3 regions of the Flavobacterium lipolyticum genome follow, and region 2 is predicted to be linked to each of the others. Evidence: riboswitches for the same ligand, from Rfam matches in the RefSeq annotation. Region 2 holds a riboswitch; each other region holds the start of a gene.
What was found. A riboswitch is a leader RNA that binds a small molecule or an ion and turns the genes downstream of it on or off. The one in region 2 is predicted to bind cobalamin.
Positions count from the first base shown of each region.

Region 1: linked by a shared signal. The riboswitch ahead of LNQ34_RS01755 (TonB-dependent receptor) and the one ahead of LNQ34_RS20000 (cell surface protein) in region 2 are both predicted to bind cobalamin.
Region 3: linked by a shared signal. The riboswitch ahead of LNQ34_RS03630 (TonB-dependent receptor plug domain-containing protein) and the one ahead of LNQ34_RS20000 (cell surface protein) in region 2 are both predicted to bind cobalamin.

Region 1 is NZ_JAJJMN010000001.1:408,393-412,548, reverse strand. It holds gene LNQ34_RS01760 (beta-ketoacyl-ACP synthase III) at 1-734, opposite strand, end outside; cobalamin riboswitch at 1,177-1,377, shown strand; gene LNQ34_RS01755 (TonB-dependent receptor) at 1,493-3,541, shown strand; gene LNQ34_RS01750 (YncE family protein) at 3,538-4,156, shown strand, end outside.
Region 2 is NZ_JAJJMN010000002.1:799,026-803,181, reverse strand. It holds gene LNQ34_RS20010 (hypothetical protein) at 1-326, opposite strand, end outside; gene LNQ34_RS20005 (hypothetical protein) at 323-739, opposite strand; cobalamin riboswitch at 1,039-1,241, shown strand; gene LNQ34_RS20000 (cell surface protein) at 1,706-2,995, shown strand; gene LNQ34_RS19995 (hypothetical protein) at 3,039-4,156, shown strand, end outside.
Region 3 is NZ_JAJJMN010000001.1:823,990-828,145, reverse strand. It holds gene LNQ34_RS03640 (S41 family peptidase) at 1-37, shown strand, start outside; gene LNQ34_RS03635 (YncE family protein) at 99-1,151, opposite strand; gene LNQ34_RS03630 (TonB-dependent receptor plug domain-containing protein) at 1,156-3,009, opposite strand; cobalamin riboswitch at 3,037-3,239, opposite strand; gene cobC (alpha-ribazole phosphatase) at 3,307-3,840, opposite strand; gene LNQ34_RS03620 (adenosylcobinamide-GDP ribazoletransferase) at 3,825-4,156, opposite strand, start outside.

The sequences.
Region 1 (4,156 bases), on a different contig from region 2:
AATGAAGCTTTTTCCATTAGTTCTTTCGAAGTACCGCTCATGTTTCTCACAGCGTGTTTAAAAACGGTTCTTCCTTCCTGATGTACAAAGTGCTGTTTGTTTTGAATGGTTTCTTCTGTTGTGGACAAAAGGGAACCTCCGGCACGTACAGAAAGGAATTCAGCACCTGTTCCGTCTGTTCTGAAAATATTTTGATGAATACCGCGTCCGTCTGTAGTAGGTTGTAAAAGTACAGCACCTGCACCATCACCAAATAAAATGCAGCTGTTTCGGTCTTCATAGTTCACGATCGAACTCATTTTATCGGCACCAACTACGACAACATTTTTGTATCTGCCGCTTTCAATAAAGCTTGCGCCTACCGAAAGTGCATATAAAAAACCACTGCAGGCAGCGTTAAGGTCAAATCCCCAGGCGCTTTTCAGTCCTGCTTTTTCGCATACCAAACTGGCAGCGGGAGTAAGAATATGATCGGGTGTTGATGTGGCGAGTATAAGGCAATCAATATCCAGAGGATTTATATCATAATTTTTTATTAAATCTTTAATGGCGAAAGAAGCCATATCTGAGGTTGCCAGTGCCGGGTCATCCAATATTCTTCTTTCTTTTATGCCTGTTCGAGAGGTAATCCACTCATCTGTTGTATCTATTCTTTTTTCTAAATCAGTATTGCTTAAAACCGTTTCCGGTACATATCCTCCAATAGCAATAATGGAAGCCTTTGTTGTATTCATTGAATTTTTTGTTTCTCTTTTAGTGTTCTTTTAATTTTGACTTTCGGCCCAAAACCTTTCTCCAGTCCATTTTACAAGAGTTTTTCGAAGAATATGTAGTACGAGGGGCATCTTCATTTACAGGGGCGCAATTTAACAAATATAAAGACGCAAAAATCTCGGGATTTGTTAATTTACTTTTAATATTTCTGTTTCACTTCATTATTAATAAAATCAAATCCTGTTTTGAATGATTTTGTTTCAGTTCTTCAATGTTTATAAAAAAGCAATCCAACTGAACTTATTATTAGTCGCAATAATGCTTTTTTGTTACAGTTCAGTTTAAAAAAGTAAAGAATATTTAAGATAGCATTCTTTTAATAAATGAATAAGATTTGGTCTCATTCATTGTCAAAAGTGTAATATGAACTAATTAACTCTTGTTTTTATAAAGATAATTCTATCTTTACGGCCAGATTAAGGTCTGTTTTTTCTTTAGAGAAAACAGTTAAAAGGGAATCAGGTGTAAATCCTGAACAGACCCGCTACTGTAAGTTCTGTAAAAGTCTTTAACGTTACTCATGCCATTGTCCCGCTTTGCGGGATGAGAAGGCTGTTTAAAGATGGAACAAGTCAGGAGACCTGCCGGAATCACATAGTTTAAGACTTTCGTGGAATAAAGTTGAACAACAATAAACGGACCCGTTATTTTGTAATGGGATCCTGCCTTATTGCTTTTTTGACGATCACATCCCGAAGTTTATTTAATTAAATCAGTGATGTGTAAAACCAGAAAATTACTTTTATTTCTTTTCGTATTGTTAGCTCCCGTCGTACTTCGCTCACAGACTACTAAGGACAGTCTGAGGGTTTTGAAAGAAGTACTGTTAAAAGCAAAACCTTATCAGGAAGTGATTCCCGTACAAAGCCTCTCAGGAGTACTGCTTGAAAACTTAGCCAGCCACAATGTTGCCGATGCACTTCGTTATTTTGCCGGAGTACAAATCAAGGACTATGGTGGTCTGGGCGGACTTAAAACGGTGGATGTACGCAACATGGGAACGAATCACGTGGGTGTTTTTTATGACGGAATTCAGTTGGGAAATGCACAAAATGGAGTTACGGATTTAGGAAAATACTCTCTCGATGATATGGAATCTCTCACCATGTATAATGGTCAGAAGAGCGAAATATTTCAGTCGGCTAAAGACTTTGCAGCAGCTTCTACTATTTATTTGCGCACCAAACGGCCTGTTTTTGAGAATAACAAAAAGACCAATTTCTTACTTCGGTATAAAACCATGTCCATCAATTACAATGATCTTTCTTTCAGATTGGAGCATAAATTAAGTGATAAAGTAAGCTGGAGTGCCAGTTCTGAATACATAAAATCTAACGGAGAATACAAATTCAGATACAAAAGAAACAATCTCGACGGTACTGTGGCCTACGATACCTCAGCCACGAGACACAATAGTGATATAGAAGCATTTCGTTTCGAGTCTGGTCTGTACGGGAAAATAAAAAATGGTACCTGGGATGCCAAAGTGTATTATTACGGTTCCGAAAGAGGAGCACCTGGAGCTATTGTAGAAAATAAATTTTCGGATGGTTTTAGACAGTACGACAAGAATTTTTTTGCGCAGGGGACCTTTATAAAAGACCTTAGCGAAAGATATAAATTTCAGGCTAAGGCAAAATATGCTTATGATTATACTCATTATGTAGCCAGAGACACCACCAGTGTACTGGGTGAAGTGGTTACCGAAGGCGCTCAATCTGATGATAGTTATTACCAGCAGGAATATTATTTTTCAGCAGTCAATCTGTACAAGATTTTACCCACCTGGGACGTTTCGTTGTCAACTGATTTTCAGTACAACCGCCTTAATGCAACCAGAAAAGGCATAAAGACCCTGTTCTCTTATCCGGAGCGCTACACCGCTTTGTTTGCGCTGGCAAGTTCCTACAGACGGGATGGTTTTAAAGTTCTGGGCAGTGTTGTGGGAACGCACGTGCAGGAAGAAGTGCGTTATAATGCCAAAGCTCCCGATAAAACAGAATTCACTCCCGCCCTATTTTTGGGTTACACTCCTTTTAAAGCGTACGATTTTAATGTAAGAGCTTTTGCGAAACGTATGTTCCGAATGCCCACTTTTAATGATTTGTATTATACGATGGTCGGTTCCAGTACCTTAAGGCCCGAATACATGAATCAATATGACATTGGATTTACCTACAACATACCAATGGAGAAAGGTTTCCTGGATCAGTTTTCTCTTCAGGTCGATGGATATTATACCAATACAAAAGATAAAATAATTGCCGCTCCAACTGGAAATTTATTCCGTTGGATGATGACCAATATCGGGCAGGTGAAGGGAAAAGGAATAGAGTCGGCTGTGGATATGAAAATGCATTTCGGCAAAGTAAATCTGACTACTCATTTAACCTATACGTATTCAGAGAGCAGAGATTACACCAAGTTTGCCGGTTTGGAATTATCCTCTTACGGAGATCAGATTCCTTATACTCCCTGGCACAGCGGATCAGGAATTCTAAATGCAGATTATAAGTCATGGAATTTTAACTACAGCTTTATATACGTTGGAAAACGATACAATGGAAATGTAAACAATATTAAAATTAATGAAGTGCAGCCTTGGTACACCCATGATTTGGCGGTTCAAAAAATGTTCTCCTTTCATCAGTATAAAATAAAAGGAACGATCGAATTGAACAATGCCCTTAATCAGCAGTACGAGGTAATTTATAATTATCCGATGCCGGGCCGTACTTTAAAATTTATAATCAGTATGGCACTATGAAAAAGAGAAGTACCCGATTCCTGCTTAGTTTATTTGTTGCTCTTCTTTTGGTTTCCTGTAGAGAAGAAGAAACTATTTTTCCCTCTTCAGATAAAAGTGTTGCCGCACCAAGAAGCGATGGCAACATAGAAGGATTTTACCTTTTGAACGAAGGTAATATGGGAATGAACCGCGCTAGTATTGACGTGTTCAATTACAGAACAGGGAATTATACCACCGATATTTACTCCGAACGCAATCCAACAGTAGTAAAAGAACTGGGCGATGTGGGTAATGATATAAAAATTTACGGGAGTAAAGTGTATGCGGTAATCAACTGCTCCAATAAAGTTGAGGTAATCGACAAATGGTCCGCAAAACGAATCAAAAAAATAGACATTCCGAATTGCCGATATGTCGCTTTCTACAAAAATAAAGCTTACGTAAGTTCGTATTCAGGCCCTGTTGCTATTGATCCGAATGCCGAAATTGGATTTGTAGCTGAGATTGATACGACATCCTTAGAAATCAAACGCAAAGTGACCGTTGGTTATCAGCCGGAACAAATGGTGGTGCATAACGGAAAATTGTATGTGGCTAATTCAGGAGGTTACAAAGTACCTAATTATGACCGTA
Region 2 (4,156 bases):
CTATATGCTCCGGAAACCGAAGGCATTTGCATTTTTTGCATGGTAAAAGATTTGATCTCTTTTGTTTTGGTTCCTAAGCCATAGTACTCGAGTCCTCTCATGTTCGATGAGAATAAATTACCGTCGAAGGAGATACTCTCCAGACTTTCTGTATTAATATTGAATTCTTTAACATCCGGATTTGATGATATAATAGCTGCAGAATTGTCTAGTAAAGCCAAAGCGGTTGAGTTGAGTATTTCTACTTTTTTTAAATCAACCTTTTGGATAGATTGTGAAAAAGAAGAAAAGCTAATTAGGAAGGTAAGTATATTTAGTGTTCTCATACAATATCAATTAAAGTCACAAAAAAAACGAGACTTCCACTCTCTATAAAAGTTGGTCCAAGTCCAAATCCTTTAAAATTGCTAGTTTTAGCATCACAGTTGTTCGTTATAGTATAATGAAACTGAAGTTTCTTTGCAGCTGTTTTAGCTTGATCGAGCCCTCCCGGCATTGCCTCATAGGTTAAATAATGTCTAAGATAAAGTGTTCCCTCGTGATGTTGAAAAGCTGGGGTTAAAGGGATGGAACCATCAGTCAGGTCTTCTGGTGTACTAAAGATAGCTTTGCTAGTTTTTTTGCCATTGTTTAAACCTAGGTAAACTTCTGTATAAAGTTGTTCAAAGCCAAAATTATTCTGGATAGTCGATTCAAGCTTTATTTCAGAACACCCGTTTGATTGAAACTCTTTTTTCATAATGATAAGATTTAAGTTATTATTTGTTTTTTGGTGGAGTAATTTAATTTTTGATTGTAATCTATAAGGGTTGTTATAGTTTCAAAAACCATTATAAAATTAGTACTTGGGTACTGATAATTTTAGCGTATAACTACGTGATTTAAGGGGTAAAATCTGAATAAAAAAAAGAAAAAATATTTTTTAAAGTTACACTCTGGGATCAACTAATAAAATCAAAATTCTAAGAGTGTTTAGGACAGATATATTGGAATTTGGAATTTTTTATTCAGAATTACGCTATTGTAAAAGATAGTTATATCTTTGCGCCAGATTTTGGTCTGTTTTTTCTTAAGAAAAAATGGTTAAAAGGGAATCAGGTGTAAATCCTGAGCAGACCCGCTACTGTAAGTTCTGTATAAGTCTTTAAACGTTACTCATGCCATTGCCTCGCTTTGCGGGATGAGAAGGCTGTTTTAAAGATGGAACAAGTCAGGAGACCTGCCACAATCACATAGTTTAAGACTTTCGTGGAATAAAGTTGAACAACAATAAACGAACCTGTCATTTTTTATGACGGGATTCTCTCTTATTGCTTTTTTGATTTATACATCCCGGAGTTTTCTTAATTCAATTAGTGATGTATCATACAAAAAGAGAATTCTTATTGATTGTTATCGTTTTTGCTTCTATGCTGCTTCAGTCGGGAGTGTTGTATAGTTGCTTTTTCTCTTTGAGACCATCATCTCTGAAACGGAAATCGGTATGGAGTCGGGATTTTTTGAATGCATTATGTGTCGGTTTCTTCCCTTATTTTAATCCTGTTCTAATAGAAAATCATCTCAATTCCAGGGACGTTTGGCGGTGCCGGATTGTGTACGCTTATAAGGATAACATTGCGCTCTGTTGAAGGCTTTTAATTAAAACTTCTTTGGTTATTCCTTCATTTTCTCCTGCTTTTACTACTACCAACCTAAACAATACCACATGTACCATCCTATTTTCAAAAACTGCCAATCCTTATTGTTGCTTATTGCAGTACTCTCCTTAACCAATTGTTCTGATGATAATGCATCAAATGAAAATAGCAATCCGACGCCTGTTAGTTCAGATTTAGCTTTTAGTATGCAGAGATTTACAATTACGACTTTAAATCCAACGATCAGCGCAACAGCAGAAGCTACTTACAATTGGACCATCACAAAAGCATCTTCAGAAAGTTATGCACTAAGTACTACTACAGCAAAGGAACTTTTATTTGCGGCAGCAGAAGCAGGAGTCTATGAATTGGCCGTTACTGTAAATGACAAAGGAAGTGTACAAACTCAAAAAGTAGTTGTTACCGTTACAAAAGAAACGAAGGAGTATAAAACCTATATCTCAAAAGTATTTGAATTTAAACCGGCACCCGGGCAGTTTGTAAACGATCTGCCTATTGCTAATGACGGAGATACTCCTGAAAGAATTTTATCAAGAGCCAATACTTATCTGGCTAAGAAAACCGGTGATCTGGTTTCATTGGGGGCTTTTGGCGGTTATGTTGTTTTTGGATTCGATCATACCATTGTTAATGTTAAGGGTAAACGTGATTTCAGAATTCTGGGTAATGCATTCTGGGCAGAGGCTAATCCAAATCCGAACAGTACCATGCGCGGCGGAAGCAGTGAAGCAGGAGTAATTATGGTTGCTTACGATACAAATAAAAACGGACTTCCGGACGATCAGTGGTACGAGATAGAAGGCGGTGGGCATAAGATGCCAAAAACGATTCAGAATTATGAAATAACGTATTACCGACCTGATCCCAATAAAATTCCGGTGTCGGGCGGAACTACAGGTACAGTAGGTTTTGTTGATATGGAGTATATTTTATGGAAAGACAATCAGGGGAAAAGTGGTTATCTGGTTCAGAATAATGCTTACAATCATTCTTTAGATTACTGGCCAAAATGGCTTAAAGACCAATCTTCTATCACTTATAAAGGAACAAGACTATCCGATAACGCAGTTGATGAAAGCGGAACGGGAAGTTATTTTGTGCAGTATGCTTTTTTATACGGATATGCAGATAATGCTCCAAACAATGATGATGATTCGGCCATAGATATTAACTGGGCTGTGGACGAAAAAGGAAACAAAGTAATGCTTCCCGGAATCGATTTTGTGAAAGTGTACAATGGCCTTAATCAGCAGGCGGGATGGCTCGGAGAAACTTCGACAGAAATAATGGGGGCGACAGATTTGCATCTTTCAGGAGAAAGCATTCCTACGCGATAACCCATTCAAAAGTGTATTAAACTAAATTATTATATCAGGAATTATGAAAAAAAACTTTGCCCATTTATTATTATTGGCTTTTGCAGCGGTATTTACCGGATGCAGCGATGACGATAAAAATGATGCCAACTCTGGAGAAGGACTCGCCATACCAATAGCAGTAAAGCTTCAGGATAAATTTGAAGTAAACACCTTTAAAGTTTTGAATATTACAGCTTCAGCTGAAACCAGTAATCCAAATTATCAATGGGTACTTAAAAAAAATCCGGTCAATCAGACTAAAGATTCGATTGTAGGAACTACAAAAGATTTACGATTTGTGGCTTTATATCCCGGTGCCTATGAACTAACCTTAAATGTTACTGAAGGAGATAAAAAAGGGACAAGTGCCACCATAGTGAATGTGATAAATGAGACTCAAAATTACAATCCTTACATAACAAGTATTCAGGATTTTAATCCGGCACCCGGAATGTTTGCCAATGATTTATACAAAGACGGATTTGTGAAAGCAGATGTTATGAGGGTAGCATTGGGAAGAATTAGCGAAACCAGCGTTGGTTATCCAATCGATTTAGGAGGTTTTGGAGGTTCAATTGTGGTTGGATTTGATCACATGGTAGTTAATCTTTCAGGAAAAAAAGACTTCAGAGTTTACGGAGCAGATTTAACGGATAAAGCCAATCCTCCGGCTCCGGGTTTAATTTATGTTGCTTATGATAAAAATGGCAATGGAAAACCCGATGAAGACGAATGGTATGAAATCATAGGAAGTCAGCATGCTAAAGAAAACACGGTTAAGAATTTTAAAATTACCTACTATAAACCTGCGGCCGGTAAGAAAGTAGTAGTAAGCGGTCCAAATGATCCTTTTTTAGATCGTGAGCATCTTTATTGCGAGAACAACCAATCTCAAACCTACTTTTTACCAAGGTCTAAAACTAAGAAAGAGTATTATCCAGCCTGGGATACTCAAAATACAGCTGTTTACGAAGGAACGAAGCTAAACGTAAATTTCGCAGCAGTACGTCCGGGGCAAACTACCTTATGGAATTTTGAGGCTCCGGAATGGGGATACGTAAATGCCAAAAGCCCTGATATTGATATCGACTGGGCGGTAGACAAGAATGGAAATAAAGCAAATCTTCCAGGAATTCATTT
Region 3 (4,156 bases), on a different contig from region 2:
TAAAGCTCCGGAAGGACTTTTACGAGCATTGAAATAATAAAAAAGGCTTTCAGAAATGAAAGCCTTCTTTATGTCATAATCCAAACGAGTTACTGGAATTAATCATTGAAATAAAAACCGTTTGGTCCAACACCAACTGTTAATTCTTTTTGTAATGTTCCGCTTAAATTGTAGATGTAAGCTTTGCTGTTTGATTTAAAATCACCTCCGTCAGCAAGATATATACGATTATCGTTTACTGCAAATCCGTATAAATAACCTACAGGAGAAGTTAAGATTGGTGTAGTAGAAGCTGTTGTAGCAGTAGTATTCATAACATAAACAGAACTTGAAGCAGTATAATAAATCTTACCACCTTCAATATCTAATTGACCAGCATTTCCTAAATTAGCAGGCAAAGCAATTTTGGAAACAGATTTGTCTGAAATTTTTACTTTTACAATTTCTCCGGCAGCACCGTAAGGTTTTCTAAGGATAAAAAGAACTCCGTTTTCTTCTTCAATAGAATCTGCATCTGAACCAATAGTAACAGTTTCTACTGTTTTGGTTGTAATGTTTACCACCAACAACTTGTCGCTGTTATTTGGCTCAGTGATGTATAGTTTTCCATTATCTAACACAATTCTGTTTCCTGTACCTTTCAATTCGATTTTAGATTCAACAGTATTTGTACTCAGATTAATTACGGCAACATAATCGTCAATATTGGCGTTAGGGTTTTTTTCCGGGTCAGTGTAGCTAGGATAGGTATTAGCATTAGTTACATAAGCTTTGCCATCCTTAACAACACCATAGCGAGGATTAGCAAGTCCGGTGTCAATTTTTGCAATCAGCTTAAAACTATAGCGGTCTACTACATTAATAACATTTGAACCACCGGCAATAATATAAGCCTTGTCTCCGTCAAAAAAGATGTTTTGAAGATATTTTCCAACGAAATCGCTCGTATTTACAGTTTTGTAAACATCTTTCGTGAAAGTATTTAAATCGTCAGATGTGAAAGAAACGGAACCACCGTCAGTAAAGTTTCCTTCATTTAAGATGAAAACGCCATTATCATAAACTCCTTTAGGTCCATCAGAGTCGTCATTAGAGCAAGAAACAAAAAGCGATGCGCTTAATGCTAGTAAGAATAATCTAGTTAGTTTCATTATTTTAAAATTTAAAGTTTAAGTACAGGTTATAATTTCTTCCGGGCATTGGTCGGTATTCCAGACTTTGATAGAAGGTATTCCAAACATTCAAAACCTGAAAACCTACTTTGAAAGAAGATAAAAATTTAAAATCGTAGTCTACACCAATATTAGAAACGGTGTAAGCCGATACGATTTTTTCGGGGTCATTGTCAGCTTGTGTGTACACAAAGCCATTATAAAGAAATTGATAATGGGCTGATAGGTTATTTCTTGAGTAAGCGATGGCAGCGGTTACTTTATGAAAAGGAACAAAAAACAATTGCTTTTTGGTTTCTACATTTTCTGAAATTGAATAGGCATACGTCGCATTTGCAGTCAGGTTGTTTTTGCCAAAACTCTTTTTCCAACTCAATAGTGTTTCGGCGCCGTAACTATTAACTTTGTCTGTGTTTTGCGGTGACCAGATACCATTAGCTCCCGGGACCCACTGCAATAAATCTTTTATTTTGATATAATAAAAAGTCTGAGTCAAAGAGAAGTTCTGAATGGTGAAAACGTTTCCAATTTCGGCCTGATAAGAACTCTCCGGTTTTAAATTAGGATTTCCGCCTTGTTCCCAGTACAAATCATTGAAAGTTGGAATTCGGAAATTACGGGATACATTCAATTTTAAATTGTACAGTTTCCCAAACTGATAAGAAGAACCTGCCGAGAATAGTACCGGAGATTTATAATTGTCTGTAAATTCTTTACGAACCCCAAATTCGTTTTTCCAGTTTGGAGAAACCTCTTGTTTTATAAGTAAAGCCGCAGAACTTATTTCTCTAACATTATCACCAAAACCACTTCCGTATCCTTTAGTTCGGTTGTAGTCCAGAATACCATTTACTTGCAGCGATTCTAATAACTGATATCCTAAATCGGTTTTTGTAGTCAGGCTTTCTGTTTTTCCGTAGGTATAAATATTGCTGGAATTGTCGGCATAATATTTATAATTCTCAAAAATATAGGCTGTTTTGAAATTGGTTTTGAATCTGCCAAAATCACCATCATACTCTAATAAGTTCCGATTAAAGCCATTGACATATTTGCTTTTAGTTTCAGATTCCGAAACCAATGAAGTATTTCTGTCCGTGTTTGAAGTTTGGGTATATAGCTTTAAACTGTTTTTGGCATCGATTTTATATCCTGCATTAGCACTTAGGGTAATAACATCATACTGACCGTTTTGATTCCAACGCTGTTCGCCTTTCCAGTTGTATTGGTTCAGATATTTATAATCGTTTGTAGAACTGTTTTTGGAAAAACCAATTTGAGTACTCCATTTTTTATTGGAGATATTTGTTTTATAATTAATCCCGATAGTATTGAAACTTCCGTAATCCAATCTTAAACTGTTTTCAAATTTATTGTAAAAAGCGAGATCCGTATTCAAGTGTACGGTTCCTCCAACGGCTCCGCTGCCGTAAATAACACTTCCTCCTCCTGCTTTTACACTAATAGAATTATAATCGGATCCGGAAATGGTATTAAAATCAGTACTTCCGTTCATTTGGGAATTAATGTTGATTCCGTTCCAGATTACAGCCGTTTGCGATGATGTTGTACCTCTAAAAGCAACTGTAGAAAGCATTCCGCGGCCGTACTCTTTAAAATAAATGGTCGAATTAAAGTTTAACAAATCCGTTAATAAGGCTTCATTCTTGCCAATAACAGAGTCATTTAGTTTTAAAACCGATTGTGAATTGGAGTATTTTTTAAGATTAGCGTCAGAAACGACTACTGTTTTAAGTTTCGTAATAGAATCGCTCTGCGCCACGGTAATCTGGCACAACAATAAGAAACAAAGAGCAAAAAGTTTTTTTAAAGTCATAATTTCTACACTCTTTTTCCCGAGAGCTCGATATTGATTACAAAGGCAGGTCTCCTGGCTTGCGTCTTGTTGTTTACCTTCCCATTCGTCAGAGCGAGCAGTGGTTTTGTAGTTAACAACAAGCATTCTTTTCAGAACAAAGCTTACAGTTGCGGGTACAGCTCAAGATTTATGACTTGATTCCCTTTTAATGTGTATGAATGAACACAACCTTAATTTTCTGCAAAGATAAAGTTAAAATTATTGAATTTTCAAATTTGTTTTCGTTTTAGAGAGGGATTCTGAACAAATGATCATTTAAATCACTATTTTAATAACCTGTCCGAATGCGACTTTATTGGTAAAAGCGTCTTTTAAAGGCAATCCGGACTGATGACATAAAATACTTCTGATCACACCTGCATGTGAGACAATGACTACAGGAGCAGTTTGATTGAAAACGTAATCCTGTAAAAACGCACCCACTCTTTCGTGAAGTGTTGTAAAAGATTCGCCGTTTGGGACTTGCGTGGTGACAAAATCTTCCATCCAGGGATTAAGTTCTTCCGCAGGAATTGCATCCCAGTTTTTCAATTCCCAATCGCCAAAATTCATTTCCATCAGACGATCGTCCATAACAAAGGAAAGAGGTTTTACAGTATTTTGGATGTATTGGGACAGTAGGGTACAACGTTTCAATGGACTTGAAAAGAGTAGGGCCTCAGGAGGTAATTGCGAGACAATATCCTTAAAGATTTCCTCGAATGGAATAGCCAAATCTACATCAGTCTGACCGTAGCAGATTCCTTTTGCGCAGGTTGTTTCGGTATGACGAACTAGATAAATTTCCATATCAAAAGAATGCTCAAATAGTAAATAACTTCACAAACCTGTTGCGTTGCTCCCAGACAGTCGCCCGTATAACCATCAATCCATTTTTGGAAATAGCGGGCTAAAAAATAACGCATGATGAATACCGGAATAATTGCCAAAAGAAATTCAGATTGAAAAAATGAAAATGCCAATAATGGAATTAGTCCGAAGAAGAACGAACCTGTAATTTCTTTCCAACTGTGTTTCTTAGCGATAGGTTTGCTTTTACTCGTCGCATCATCGCGGGAGTATTCGTGCGTAAAAATAATAGATATTGCTGCAAGACGACTTAAGG